2 regions of the Microbacterium sp. 10M-3C3 genome follow, and region 2 is predicted to be linked to the other one. Evidence: predicted binding sites of a transcription regulator. Region 2 holds the regulator's gene; the other holds the start of a gene.
What was found. Region 2 encodes LexA, which represses DNA repair genes until DNA is damaged. Its sites were predicted from a motif close to TCGAACANNTGTTCGA; they were not measured.
Positions count from the first base shown of each region.

Region 1: the regulator LexA is predicted to act here: its motif matches at 3,195-3,210, upstream of EI169_RS01095 (Rv2578c family radical SAM protein).

Region 1 covers NZ_CP034245.1:237,905-245,418, reverse strand. The annotation lists gene EI169_RS01110 (LCP family protein) at 1-657, shown strand, start outside; gene EI169_RS01105 (acyl-CoA dehydrogenase family protein) at 734-1,897, opposite strand; gene EI169_RS01100 (M15 family metallopeptidase) at 2,062-3,111, opposite strand; gene EI169_RS01095 (Rv2578c family radical SAM protein) at 3,219-4,331, shown strand; gene EI169_RS01090 (DEAD/DEAH box helicase) at 4,419-6,455, opposite strand; gene EI169_RS01085 (aldose 1-epimerase family protein) at 6,691-7,514, shown strand, end outside.
Region 2 covers NZ_CP034245.1:2,304,129-2,311,642, forward strand. The annotation lists gene hisH (imidazole glycerol phosphate synthase subunit HisH) at 1-604, opposite strand, end outside; gene hisB (imidazoleglycerol-phosphate dehydratase HisB) at 601-1,212, opposite strand; gene EI169_RS11205 (histidinol-phosphate transaminase) at 1,209-2,294, opposite strand; gene EI169_RS11210 (LysM peptidoglycan-binding domain-containing protein) at 2,338-2,718, opposite strand; gene lexA (transcriptional repressor LexA) at 2,975-3,667, shown strand; gene EI169_RS11220 (prolyl oligopeptidase family serine peptidase) at 3,700-5,604, shown strand; gene hflX (GTPase HflX) at 5,623-7,164, opposite strand; gene EI169_RS11230 (methyltransferase) at 7,262-7,514, shown strand, end outside.

The DNA of each region.
Region 1 (7,514 bases), 1.3 Mb from region 2:
AACGCCGTCGGCGGCGTCGAGGTGTGCCTCGCCAAGGGCATCCGCGACCGCAACACCGGCATCGACTGGCCGGCCGGGCCGCGCACGGTCTCGGGGATCGACGCGCTGCAGTTCCTCCGCACCCGCTACGGCGTGGGCGACCAGAGCGACCTTGCCCGTGTGAGCAACCAGCAGCAGTACATGTCGCGCCTGGCCCGCAAGCTCGCGAGCGACGAGGTGCTCTCCAACCCGGCGACCCTGTACCGGCTCGCCACGGGCGCGCTCGACAGCATCACACCCAACGACCGCCTGACCAACCCGCTTACCGCGGTGCAGATCGGCCTCGCCGTCAAGGACGTGCCGTTCGACCAGATCGCGTTCGTGCAGTACCCGACGCTCCCCGCCCCGGGCGATCCCAACCGCGTGGTCCCCAACCAGACGGCCGCGCAGGTGCTGTGGGACGCCCTCGCCGCGAACCAGCCGATCGACATCACCGGCGGCGTGTCGTCCAACGGCGGCACGGTCGAGGTGACGCCGACACCCGCGCCCGGCGAGCAGCCCCCCGCATCCGCGGAGCCGACGCCGACGGATGCGCCGACCGCCGTCGCGCTGCCGCCGAGCATCACCGGCTCGACCGCGGCGCAGGAGACGTGCTCGAGCGGCAACCTCTCGCGCTGAGCCTCGGCCCGCGCCGGCGAGCAGCCGACGTCAGCGCCGGCCGGCGCGACCTGCCGGGACGGCCGACCGGCCGTGGTCAGCGTCGGCCGGCGAGCTGACGGCCGACGATCTCCCGCATGATCTCGTTCGTGCCGCCGTAGATGCGGTGCACACGCGCATCGAGGTACGCCCGCGCGATCGGGTACTCCGTGATGTAGCCGTAGCCGCCGTGCAGCTGCACGCACGCGTCGAGCACCTCGCCCTCGCGCTCGGTCGTCCAGAACTTGACCTTCGCGGCCTCCTCGGGAGTCAGCTCGCCCTCCCCATACAGCTCGATCGCGCGGTCGACATACGCCCACAAGACGTCGACGGTCGTGGCGACGTCGGCCAGCTGGAAGCGCGTGTTCTGGAAGTCGATCACGGGCGTGCCGAAGGCCTCGCGGCTCTTGACGTAGTCGAGCGTCCACTCGAAGCCGGCCTGTGCGGCCGCCGCCGCGGCCACGCCGATGGAGAGGCGCTCGAGCGGCAGGTTGCGCATGAGCTGCACGAACCCATGCCCCTCCTCGCCGCCGATGAGGTTCTCGTCGGGCACGAACACGTCGGTGAACGAGAGCTCCGCCGTGTCGTGGCCGTGGAAGCCCATCTTGTGGAGCGTCTTGCCGTGGTCGAAGCCCGGCATGCCGTTCTCGATCAGCAGCAGGCTGAACGCGTCCGCCCGGTTGCCCTCGCCGGTCTTGACGAAGGTGACGACGAGGTCGGCGGTCTTGCCGCTCGAGATGAACGTCTTCGCGCCGTTCACGAGGTAGCCGCCGTCGACCTTCTTCGCCGTCGTCGACGCACCGCGCAGGTCGCTGCCGGCGCCCGGCTCGGTCATCGCGAGGGCGCCGATCACCTCGCCCGTGGCCATGCCGGGCAGCCACTTCTCCTGCTGCGCGGGCGTGCCGAAGTGCGCGAGGTAGGGCACGGCGAGGTCGTCCTGGATGCCGAAGGCGCCCGCGAGCGACCCGGCGCCGGCCCGGATGACCTCTTCCATGACGATCGTACGGAAGCGGTAGTCCTGCAGCATCCCCGCGCCGCCGAACTCGTCGGGCACCGACAGGCCGATGAGCCCGGACTGTCCCGCGGCGAGCATCGTCTCGCGGTCGATCTCGCCCGCCGCGTCCCAGCGCTCACGCGCCTCGTTCGTCACGTAGCGCTTGACGAACTCCTTCACGACGTCCCGGAACGCCTCGTGGTCTTCGTCGTAGATGTCGCGGTCCATCGCGTGCCCCTCCGCTTCGAGTGGTGCGGTCGCGTCGCGCGACCCTGAGTGCCAGCATCCATGATACGGAGTCCCACCGTTCAGCGGGTCTCGCGAGAACACGCCCATGCACGGAAACCGGCCGCGGAAGCGTGCATCCGTGCGCTCTCGCGAGCCGCAGGACGTCAGCCGGCGTACGCGGGCGCGGGTGGGAGGGCGAAGAACTCCTCGAGCGTCGTGAAGCCGCCGTCGTGGTAGGCCGTCGCGAGCTCGGGGCCGATGTAGCGGAGGTGCCACGGCTCGGGGTCGTAGCCGGTGACATCCGTGCGCCCGCTCTCGTAGCGCACGATCCAGCCGAACTCCCACCCGTGCTCGGCGACCCACGCACCCTGCGGCGACGCGGCGAGGTCGTCGATCGTGCGGCACGAGCCGTCGCACGGGAGGACGTCGACCGCGAGACCCGACTGGTGCTCGCTGAACCCCGGGCGCGCGCTCACGAGGTCGGCGCCCTCGCGGCCGCGGTCGGAGACGTGCCCGGAGTACGTGCGCTGCTGCGTCGTGTACGAGCGGTAGGCGCTCTCCATCGCGATCTCGCCCGCGCCGGCGTCGGCGGCGGCCCGCACGAGCGCCGTGAGCGCCGCCGCGGCCTGCGGTCGCAGCGTCGCGTCCTCGAGCGCGCGCACGCCCGCGGGGCGCACGGTGCCGCCCGGGCTGAAGTCGATCGGCGCGTGGGGGCGGAGCTTGTTCACGACCGCCCACTCGCGAGCGGGGTCGTCCAGCCGCAGGCACGGCGCGGTCCCCGCCGCGACGGCGAGCCGGAACGCCTCGGCACCGCCGGCCGCCGCGATGGTCGCGCCGTCGTCGCCCGCCTGCAGCGCCTGCACGAGTGCGGGCTCGTCGCACAGCGCGGTCGTCGCCGCCGCATCCGCCGTGATCTCTGGGGTGGGCAGCCCCTCCGGCGGCAGCGGCACCACCTGGACGGCGACCGACTCCTCCGGCGTCTCGCCGACGCGCGCGGCCGCCGCGGGCGGCTCGGTCGCCGTGAGCGCCGCCGTCACCGCCGTGGTGCCGCCGGCGACGAGCACGACCGCTCCGACGAGAGCGATCCACGCCCGCACGCCCAGGCGCGGCCGACGCGCATGCCGCGCGGGGGGTGCGTCGGATGCGGGCACCCCGCGCGCCGCCTCGCGCAGCGCGCGGCGGGTGAGGGGAGCGTGCGGATCGGGAACCGTCACCCTGCCATTGTCCCCGACGGCCCGGCCGCGGGTCCGCCCGCTGGCGGCGCTTCGACAAACGGCATGCGGTGATTGACACAGATTCGAATCTCTGTTCGACTATCCGTATGCGGTGGCAGGGACAGCAGCTCGGAGTCGACGACGTCGCGGCCCTGCCCGGGATGGAGCGGATGGACGGCCTCGTCCGCTCGGTCACCACCCCCGAGTTCGCGGGCATGACGTTCCACGAGGTGCTGTGCAAGTCGGCGTTGAACCGTGTGCCCGGGGCATCCGCGATGCCCTTCGACTGGACGGTGAACCCGTATCGAGGATGCAGCCACGCGTGCGCTTACTGCTTCGCTCGGAAGACGCACGAGTATCTCGATCTCGACGCGGGACGCGATTTCGACAGCCAGATCGTGGTGAAGGTGAACGTCGCGGAGGTGCTGCGCGGCGAGCTGCGGCGTGGCTCGTGGACGCGCGAGCCGGTCATGCTCGGCACGAACACCGACCCGTACCAGCGCGCCGAGGGCCGCTACAGGCTCATGCCCGACATCGTCGGCGCCCTGACGGAATCGGGCACGCCGTTCTCGATCCTCACGAAGGGGACGCTGCTGCGGCGCGACCTGCCGCTGCTGACGGATGCGGCGCGATCGGTGCGCGTGTCGCTCGCGATGTCGATCGCCGTGTTCGACGACGCCCTGCAGCACGCCCTCGAGCCGGGCACGCCGAGCGCGCAGGCGCGCCTGGACACCGTGCGCGCGGCCGCCGACGCCGGGTTCCGCGTCACGGTGTTCCTCATGCCGGTGCTGCCGCACCTCACCGACTCGGTCGCGGCGATCGACGATGCATTGCGCCGCATCCGCGAGGCCGGGGCGGCGCGCGTCGTGTACGGCGCGCTGCATCTGCGTCCCGGCGCGAAACAGTGGTTCTTCTCGTGGCTCGAGCGCGAACGCCCCGACCTCGTCTCGTCGTACCGGGGCCTGTACCCGGGCGTGGCGGCGACCGCGCCGAAGGCCTACCGCTCGTGGCTCAGCAAGCGGGTGCGGCCGCTGTTGCGGATGCACCGGCTCGACGGCTACGACGAAGCCGACCACCCCCGCGGTGCGCCCGCGCCCGGCCTCGCCGATCGGCGCGACGCCGCCGCATCCGCCCCCGAACCCGGTGCGCTGCGCGGGCTCGGACCGGTGCGCCAGACCCGGCCGCGCGTAGCGCCGGGCTCGGAGCCGACGCTGTTCTGATCGTCCGCGAAAGCACAACCGCGGCGCGAGAGCCCGGCGAAGGCCGGTGTTCTCGCGCCGCGGAAGGGTTCTCGCGGTGGGCGGGCGTCAGGAGGCGACGTCGGCGGCCTGGCGGCCGGCGAGCTCCTCGAGCACGTCGTCGCCGACGCGGGCCTCGTCGAAAGGCGCATCGATCTCGGCGCGCTCGAGCATCTCCGTCATACGACGACGACGCTGCCGCGTGATGAGCGTCACGACCGTGCCCGAGCGACCGGCACGGCCGGTGCGACCCGACCGGTGCAGGTACGTCTTGTACTCGTCCGGCGCATCCGCCTGGATCACGAGGTCGATGTCGTCGACGTGGATGCCGCGGGCCGCGACGTCGGTCGCGACGAGGACGTGCACGCGCCCCGACGTGAGCCGCTCGAGGTTGCGCGTGCGCTTGCCCTGGTTGAGGTCGCCGTGGAGGGCGACGGCGGCGATGCCCGCCTCGTCGAACTGCTCGGCGAGCATCTCGGCGTACGCGCGGGTGCGGGCGAAGACGAGCGTCTTACCGTCGCGGTCGACGAGCGACGTGAGGATCTCGGCCTTGTCGCGGTGGTCGATGACGAGCACGCGGTGGTCGATCGTGCCGGAGTCCTGGTCTTCGCCGGCGACCTCGTAGACGGCCGGGTCGACGAGGAACTCGTCCACGAGCGCGGCGACCTCGCGGTCGAGCGTCGCGGAGAAGAGCAGCTTCTGCGCGCCGTCGGCGACGAGGCGGAGGATCCGCTGCATCGGCTCGAGGAAGCCGAGCTCGCTCATGTGGTCGGCCTCGTCGAGCACGACGATGCTCACCTCGGACAGGTCGAGCTTGCCCTGGTTCTGCAGGTCTTCGATGCGCCCGGGCGTGCCGATGACGATGTCGACGCCCTTCTTCAGCGCGCCCACCTGGCGCGCCTGCGGCACACCGCCGTACACCTGCGTGGTGAACAGGCCCACGCTGCGCGCGATGGGCTGGATCGTGCGGTCGATCTGCAGCGCGAGCTCGCGCGTGGGGGCGAGCACGAGCGCACGCGGGCTGCGACCGAACTCGCGCTTCTTGCCCGCCTGGCTGCGGAGGATCGCCTCGACCAGGGGCGCGCCGAACGCGATGGTCTTGCCGGAGCCGGTGCGGCCGCGGGCGAGGACGTCGCGACCCTCGAGGATCGGGGCGATCGTCGCGGCCTGGATCGGGAACGGCGACGCCGCGCCGAGGTCGGCGAGGGCGCGCACGATGTTGTCGCCCAGCCCGAGGCTGGCGAACGTGGCATCGGAGACCTCCTCGGCCTGCACCGCCTCGGCCTGCAGCTTCTCGTGCACGACGTCGACGTGCTGCTCGAAGGCCTTCGCCTTCTCGTCCGCGCGCCAATCGGAGCGGTTCGGGCGCTCGCCGCGCGCCGGACGGTCGTCGAAGGAGCGGCGCGGACGGTCATCGAACGAGCGGCGCGGACGGTCGTCGCGGAACGCCGGGCGCTCGGCACGGGCGGGCCGGTCGTCGAACGAGCGACGGGGCCGGTCGTCGAACGAGCGAGCCGGACGGTCGTCGCGGAACGACGGGCGGTCGCCGCGGGCCGGGCGGTCGTCGAACGAGCGGGCCGGGCGGTCTTCTGTGAACCGGCGACCCCGGTCCCCGAAAGACTGCCCGGAATCACGACGCGCCGGACGATCCTCCCGGAACCCCCGCACGTCGCCCCGGCGAGCAGCGCTTTCGCCATACGAACGGGCCGGACGGTCGTCGAACGACCGACGGGGACGGTCGTCGAACGAACGGGCCGGACGGTCGTCGAACGACCGACGAGCCGGACGGTCGCCGTTTGAATGGGCCGGACGGTCGTCGAACGAACGACGGGCGGGGCGGTCGTCGCCGGCGCGGGTGCGGATGCTGCGCGCCTCGTCGCGTCCGGCGCGCTCCTGCGCGGTCCAGCGGCGCTTCGGGGCGGGCTCGGTAGCCTCCTCGGGACGGTACCCGCGGTGCTTCGGGCTGCGGCTGCCCGGGCCGGCGGGGCGCGCGGCGCCCGGAGCGTCGGTGCGGCGCTTGCGGTCCTGGAACGACGCCTTCTGGCCGTATCGCGGCTCGAAGTTCTTGGCGGGGCGCCCGCCGGCGGGCTTCTTGTTCTTGGGCATGGTGATCTTCCTGGGTTGTTCTCGCGCAACAGCGGCACCGCCTGCGGTACAGGCGGAACGAACCCGGAACGTCGTCGGCCGGGGGCCATTGAATGTGATGGTCGAAGACCGCGATCGCGGTCGTCCCATCGGCCCCTTGGACTCACAAACCCATCCGCGCACCCGCGCGGTGTCCAGAGCCGACCTCATGACGCTACCGCACGAGCCTGAGAGCCCGCCCCGCTAGCCTGAAATGGTGAGCTTCTCCCCCGCCGACCCCACCGGCCATCGCTTCCGCCTCGAGCGCGACGGCGTGTCCGCCGAGATCGCGCAGGTGGGCGCGGCGCTGCGCGCCCTCACCGTGGACGGCGTCGAACTCGTCCCGCGCTATCCCGACGACGCCCCGGCGCCCGCCGCGTCGGGCACCGTGCTCGTGCCATGGCCGAATCGCATCCGCGACGGGCGGTGGACCCAGCGCGGCGTGGAGCGGCAGCTCGCGATCACCGAGCCGGCCCTCGGCAACGCCAGCCACGGCCTGCTGCGGTTCGCGCCGTACGTCGCCGAGACGGTGCTTCCGGATGCGGTGACCTTGCGCGCCGACGTGTTCCCGCAGACGGGCTACCCCTTCTCCTTGGAGAACCGCGTCTCGTACGTGCTGACCGAGAACGGCGTGACGGTCAGCCACGACGTGCGAAACGTCGGCGCGGACGACGCGCCGGTCGCGGTCGGTGCGCACCCCTTCGTGATGATCGGCACCGCCGACGTCGCCGACCTCGTGCTGACCGCCAGCGGCGATCGCCGCCTCATCCTGGACGAGCGGAAGCTTCCCGTCGGCGAGGAGCCCGTCGACGACGCCACCGACCTGCGCGGCGGCCGGATCGTCGGCGACCTCGACCTCGACACCGCGTACGTCGGACTGGATCGGGACGACAGCGGCGTCGCACACACCACTCTCCGGGCGCCCGACGGCGCCGAGCTCGTGCTGTGGCAGGACGCCGCGTTCGGGTGGCTGCAGGTCTTCACCACCGACCGGTACACGGGCTATCCGCTGGCGCTGGCCCTCGAACCGCTGACGGCTCC
Region 2 (7,514 bases):
CCGGGTGGAACTGCGTCGCCGACAGCGGCCCGTTCTCGACCGCGGCCAGGAACGGCGCGCCGTACGTGCACCACGTCAGGGTCGGCGACGGGAACGGCGGCTGCACCTGCAGATGCCACTGCTGCGCGCCGAACGAGTGCACGAAGTAGAAGCGCTCGTTCTCGATGCCGGCGAACAGGCGCGAGCCCTCGCCCGGCTCGACCGTGTTCCAGCCCATGTGCGGCAGGACGGGGGCATCGAGCTCGGTGACCACGCCCGGCCACTCGCCGAGGCCCTCGGTGTCGACACCGCGCTCCACGCCCCGTCCGAAGAGCACCTGCATGCCGACGCAGATGCCGAGCACGGGTCGTCCGCCGGCCAGGCGGCGTCCGATGAGCTCGTCGCCGCGGCTGGCGCGGAGCGCCTCCATGACGGCCCGGTACGCGCCCACTCCGGGCACGACGAGACCGTCGGCGGCGAGGATCTCCTCGCGGTCGGAGGTCAGCCGCGCGTCGGCGCCGGCGGCGATGAGCGCCTTGACGGCGGAGTGGACGTTGCCCGACCCGTAGTCGAGGACTGCCACCGACGGGCGGACGCCCTCGCGCGGCGCAGCTGCATCGCTCACAGCGCGCCCTTGGTGCTCGGGATCCCCTCCACGAGCGGGTCGCGGGCCTTGGCCTGGCGGAATGCGCGCGCGAACGCCTTGTACTCCGCCTCGGCGATGTGGTGGGGGTCGCGACCCTCCAGCACCCGCACGTGCACGGTCAGGCCGGCGTGGAACGCGATGGCCTCGAAGGTGTGGCGCACGAGCGATCCGGTGAAGTGACCGCCGATGAGGTGGTGCTCGTACCCCGTCGGCTCCCCCACGTGCATGAGGTAGGGCCGGCCGCTGATGTCGACGACGGCCTGCGCGAGCGCCTCGTCGAGGGGCACGAGGGCATCGCCGAAGCGCGCGATGCCGGCCTTGTCGCCCAGGGCCTCGCGGATGGCGTCGCCGAGAACGATCGCGACGTCTTCGACGGTGTGGTGGGCGTCGATGTGCGTGTCGCCCGTCGCGCGCACCGTCAGGTCGGTGAGCGAGTGCTTCGCGAACGCGGTCAGCAGGTGGTCGAAGAACGGCACCGTCGTCTCGATCGTCGAGCGGCCCGTGCCGTCGAGGTCGAGGGTGAGCTCGACGCTCGACTCGCTGGTCTCGCGCCGCAGGGACGCCGTGCGCGGCGAGCCGTCGGTCATGCCCTCGATCCTACCGACGCCAGCGCGTCGAGGAACGCGGTGGTCTCCTCCGCGGTGCCCGCGGTCACCCGCAGGGCGTGCGGGATGCCGACGTCCCGGATGAGCACGCCGCGGTCGTACAGCGCCTGCCACGTCGCGGCGGGGTCGGGAACGCCGCCGAACAGGACGAAGTTCGTCCACGACTCGTGGGGCTCGTAGCCGAGCGCCGACACCGTGGCGGAGATGCGGTCGCGCTGCGACACGATCTCGTCCACCATCGCGAGCATCGTGGGGGCGTGCGCGAGGGCCCCGAGCGCGGCCGCCTGAGTCAGCGCGCTCAAGTGGTAGGGCAGGCGCACGAGCCGCAGAGCGTCCACGACGGCGGGGTCGGCTGCGAGATAGCCGACGCGCGCTCCCGCGAAGGCGAAGGCCTTGCTCATCGTGCGCGAGACGATCAGCCGCTCGCGGCCGGGCAGCAGCGAGAGCGCCGAGCGCTCGTCGCGCGGCGCGAACTCCTGGTAGGCCTCATCCACGATCACGATGCCCGGGGCGACGTCGTACACCGCCTCGATCACGTCGAGCGTCATCGGCGTGCCGGTGGGGTTGTTGGGGGCGCACAGGAACACGACGTCCGGACCCGTCTCGGCCACCTGCGCGGCAGCCGACTCGGCCGAGACGGTGAAGTCGCTCTCCCGCGTGCCCGCGAGCCACGTGGCGCCCGTCGCGCGCGTGAGGAGCGGATACATCGAGTACGTCGGCGCGAAGCCGAAGGCCGTGCGCCCCGGCCCGGCGAAAGCCTGCAGGACATGCTGCAGCACCTCGTTGGAGCCGTTGGCCGCCCAGATCTGCGCTGCGGAGAGACCGTGTCCGAGATAGTCGGCGAAGGCCTCGCGCAACGCGGTGAACTCACGGTCGGGGTACCGGTTGACATCGCGCAGGGCACGCGCGACGCCGTCGAGGATGTCGTCCGCGACCTCGGAGGGGATCGGGTGGGTGTTCTCGTTGACGTTGAGGGCGACCGGCAGGGCGGCCTGCGGGGCACCGTAGGGAACGAGCCCGCGCAGGTCGTCGCGGAGCGGGAGGTCGTCCAGCCGAGTGGTCATTCTCCCCATGCTACGGCGCGACACCCGGCCGGCCGGCGCCGGCTCAGCCCGCGGGGGCGTACTCCGCCGGGATCGCGAGGCGCTGCCCAGCCGCGACCGACGAGGACTCCAGAGCGTTCAGCCGGGCGATCGCGTCGACGACGTCGCGCGGGTCGGCGGCGGGCGCCACCTCCTGGGCGATCGACCACAGCGAGTCGCCGGGCATGACGGTGATCTCCGCGAAGGAGCCGGCGGGTGCGCCCGCCGAATCGGTCGCGATGGCGGATCCTCCGCCGAGGGCGGCGAGCGCGATGGCCGCTGCGACCGGCACCGCTGCGAGGGCCGCGAGCACGCGACGGCCGCGGGCCGTGAGCCGCAGGCGCGTGCGACGGACGACGGTGGCGCCGACGCCGGTGGGGCGGATGGAGCTCGCGATCGTGGTCATGGTTCCTCCTGGGCGGAAGATTCGCATCCGACCCTCGGCCGGGAGAGCCGGATGCGAATCTGTTTTCCGAATCTATCTTCGATACAGTCCGAGTGTCAACCGGCCCGCGGATCGGAATCGGATCGAACGCGACACGCGGTGCGCTGCTCGATCCGTGCCGCGCCAGCGGATACGGTTTCGACAGCGGAAGACCATCACGGACCTCCGACATTCGAAGACCGGTGCCTTTCCGGCGGCCCGGGAGGGAGAGCACGACATGTCCGATGCCACGGCCGACGCGACCGTCCGAGAGAAGCCGCAGACCCGTCGCCGGCGCAGCCTCAGCGACAAGCAGCTCGCGATCCTCGAAGTCATCCAGCGCTCGATCGCGCGGTACGGCTACCCGCCGAGCATGCGCGAGATCGGCGACGCCGTCGGGCTGAAGTCGCTCTCGAGCGTCACGCATCAGCTCAACCAGCTCGAGCTCAGCGGCTACCTCCGCCGCGACCCCGGCAAGACCCGGGCGATGGAGGTGCTGATCGACCTCCCGGGGACGGCGGCGGAGAATCCCGCCGACACCGCCCCCGCGCTCGGGGACGCCGCACTCGTCCCGCTCGTCGGCCGTATCGCCGCGGGCGTGCCGATCACCGCCGACCAGCAGGTCGAGGAGATCTTCCCGCTCCCTCGCCAGCTCGTCGGCAAGGGCGAGCTGTTCATGCTCAAGGTGTCGGGCGACTCGATGATCGACGCCGCGATCTGCGACGGCGACTGGGTGGTCGTGCGCGCGCAGGCGACCGCCGACAACGGCGACATCGTCGCCGCGATGCTCGAGGGCGAGGCGACCGTGAAGACGTTCCGCCGCCGCGACGGCCACACGTGGCTCCTGCCGCGCAACACCGCCTTCGAGCCGATCCTGGGCGATGAGGCGACGGTGCTCGGCAAGGTGGTCGCCGTCCTCCGCGCGGTCTGAACCGGCCGGGCCGCCCTGTCTAGGCTGGGCGGATGACCCGGATCCTCCCGTACGGCTCGTGGCCGTCGCCCCTGGACGCCCGGCTCGTCGCCGGCGCGTCGCCGCGCATCGACGGCGCCCGGTTCGTCGGCGACGAGATCTGGTGGGGCCAGACCGTGCCCGAGGAGGGCGGTCGCGTCACGGTGCGCCGGCGCCGCGCCGACGGACGCGTCGACGACCTCCTCGCCGCTCCGCTCAGCGCCCGCTCGCGCGTGCACGAGTACGGCGGCGGGGCATGGACGGCCACCGAGGCCGGCGAGCTCGTCTTCGTCGACGGCGCCGATCAGCGCGTGCGCGTGCGACGGCCGGACGGTGCGCTCGCCGATCTCACCGCCGCCGAGGACGGTGTCGCGTACGGCGGGCTGCACACGCGCGCGGGCCTCCTTCTCGCGGTGCGCGAGCGCCCGCACCGCAGCGGGTCGGCGCGCGAGATCGTGGCGGTGCCGCTCGACGGCGGCGCCGCGACCGATCCGGAGCTCGTCCGGGCGCTCGTCGGCGAGAGCGATTTCCTCGCGCAGCCCACGCTGTCCCCGGACGGCGGAGAGCTCGCGTGGATCGCGTGGGACCACCCCGACATGCCGTGGGATCGCACGCAGCTGCGCCGCGGCCGCGTCGAGGACGAGAAGGTGACGGCCTGGTCGGTCGTCGCGGGTGGGCACAGCGCCCCGCTGCAGCCGGAGTGGCGCGGCGACGACCTGTTCTTCGTCGACGACCCGACCGGGCGGTGGAACCTGTGGCGCGCGAGGGCCGGTGCCGCGCCGGAACCCTACGCGGCGGCCGACGCCGACACGGGCGGCGCCCTGTGGGTGCTGGGGTCGCGGTGGTACGGGCTGGTCGACGGCGGCGTCGTGGCCGTCCGCACCGACGGCGGTGACCGCATCGTCCTCGCCGCCGCGGACGGCGTCCGCGACCTGGACACCCCCGTCGTCGCGGGCGGCCTCGTCGAGCACACGCGTGGCTCGCAGGCGCTCGTGTCGGGATCGACGGCCGACGGCGGCGCCGGCCTGTGGCGCGTGGACATCGCCACGGGCGAGGTGACGCGCATCGCCGGCGGCGACGGCGCCATCGGGGCGGAGTGGATGCCGCGTGCGCACCCGCTAGCGGCGGCCGGTCCGCACGGGCCCGTGCACGCCTTCGCCTACCCGCCCACGCACCCCGACGTCGAGGGCCCGGACGACGCCCGGCCGCCCTACCTCGTGTGGGTTCACGGCGGTCCGACCGCGCACGTCGGCCCCGCCGCATCCGCGAAGACCGCCTATTTCACCAGTCGAGGCATCGGCGTGCTCGACGTCAACTACGGCGGCTCCACCGGCTATGGCCGGGAGTACCGCGAGCGCCTTCGGGGACAGTGGGGTCTCGTCGACGTCGACGACGTCGCCGCCGCCGCCTCCGCCCTCGTGACGCGCGGCGATGCGGATGCGGCGCGCCTCGTGATCGAGGGCGGCTCGGCGGGAGGCTGGACGGTGCTGGCCGCGCTGACCCGCACCGACGTCTTCGCCGCCGGCGTCGCGCGGTACGCGGTGGGCGACGCGCGCGCCCTGGCCGCCGACACGCACGAGTTCGAGTCGCGCTACCTCGACGGGCTCATCGGTCCGCTCCCGGAGGCGGAGGCGGTCTACGACGAACGATCGCCGCTCACGCATCCGGACCGATTCCGCGTGCCGCTGCTGATCCTCCAGGGCGCCGAGGACCGCGTCGTGCCCCCCGCCCAGGCGGAGGCCATCCGTGCGGCCCTCGCGGAGCGCGGCGTGCCGCATCTGGCGGTCGTCTACGACGGCGAGGGCCACGGCTTCCGTCGCGCGGAGACGATCGTGCACGCGCTCGAGACGGAGCTGGCGTTCCTCGGGGCGGTGCTGGGCTTCGACCCGCCGGGCGTCCCTCCGATCACGCTCGAGTGATCGGAGGGACGGACGCGCTCACGCCCGGAAGGGGGCCAGCTCGGCGGCGAGACGCTCGCCCACGTGCGCGTGGAGGAACGTGCCTTCGGCGCGGTGCTCCTGCGTCACGATGAGCCCCGACGCGTGCGCGGCCGACACGAGGTCGCCGCGGTCGTAGGGGACGACCGCGCGCACCTCGACGGCGGGCAGCGGCAGGGCGTCCTCGACGACCTGTCGCAGCTCCTGGATGCCCTCGCCCGTGCGCGACGACACGAACAGCGCGCTCGGCTCGAGACCGCGCAGCACGAGGCGGGTGTCGTCGTCGACCAGATCGGCCTTGTTGAACACGACGATCTCACGCGTCGAGCGCGCGCCCACGTCGCCCATGACATCTCGCACGGTGGCCAGCTGCGCCGCGGGATCGGGGTGGGATCCGTCCACGACGTGCACGATGACGTCCGCGTCGGCGACCTCCTCGAGCGTCGAGCGGAACGCCTCGACGAGCTGGTGCGGCAGGTTGCGCACGAAGCCGACGGTGTCGGTCAGCGTGAAGACGCGGCCGTCCGAGGTCTCCGAGCGGCGCACGGTGGCGTCGAGGGTCGCGAACAGCGCGTTCTCCACGAGCACGCCCGCCCGCGTGAGGCGGTTCAGCAGGCTCGACTTGCCGGCGTTGGTGTACCCGGCGATCGCGACGGCGGGGATCGTGTTGCGCTTGCGCTCGGCGCGCTTGGCGTCGCGCGCCGGCGCGAAGTCGCGGATCTGGCGGCGCAGCTGCGCCATCCGGGTGCGGATGCGGCGCCGATCAAGCTCGATCTTCGTCTCACCCGGTCCGCGCGAGCCCATGCCCGCGCCGCCGGCGCCGACCTGCCCACCGGCCTGCCGGCTCATCGAGTCGCCCCAGCCTCGCAGGCGCGGCAGCAGGTACTCGAGCTGCGCGAGCTCGACCTGCGCCTTGCCCTCGCGGCTCTTGGCGTGCTGGCTGAAGATGTCCAGGATGACGGTCGTGCGGTCGATGACCTTGACCTTCACGACGTCCTCGAGCGCACGCCGCTGGCTGGGTGCGAGCTCGGTGTCGGCGATGACGGTGTCGGCGCCGACCGCGGCGACGATGTCGCGCAGCTCCTCGGCCTTGCCGCGCCCGACGTAGGTCGCGGGGTCGGGGTGGGGGCGGCGCTGCAGCACGCCGTCGAGCACCACCGCGCCGGCCGTCTCGGCGAGCGCAGCGAGCTCGCGCAGCGAGTTCTCCGCGTCCTCCTGCTCGCCCTGGGGGTGCACGCCCACGAGCACGACGTTCTCCAGGCGCAGCTGCCGGTACTCGACCTCCGTGACGTCTTCGAGCTCGGTCGAGAGGCCGACCACGCGCCGCAGGGCCGCGCGCTCCTCCCGGTCCCACTGCTCGCCGTCGGTGTCGCCGTACGCGACCGTGGCGGCGTCCTGCAGCGCCTGGGCGGCGCCGAAGACGCGGACCCCGGAGTGCGCGTCGGCGCGCGCGAGCACCCGCTCCACCGGGTCCACCGGCGCGTCGGTCGTGCTCGTCCCGGGCACCTCGTGCCCGTTCCGGGGTGTGGTGGTTTCCGTCATCGTTTCCTTCCGCATCGCTGCGGCGGGGCTCCCCCGCCGGAGCATCCTTGCACTCTAGCCCTCCCCCGTCGGCGACGCTCTCCGCTACGCTTCCCGCATGGCCAGCGGGGAGCACTATTTCAGCGCGTCACCGTCCAGTGCCGAACAGCTGCGCCGCATCCGCGTGACCCTCGCGGGTCGCGAACGCCGGCTGTGGACCGCATCCGGGGTGTTCAGTCCCGACCGGCTGGATGCCGGCACCGCCGTGCTGCTCGCTCGCACTCCCCCGCCGCCGCCCGGAGGTCATCTTCTCGACCTCGGCTGCGGCTGGGGACCGATCGCACTGTCGCTCGCCGTCGAGTCGCCTCGGG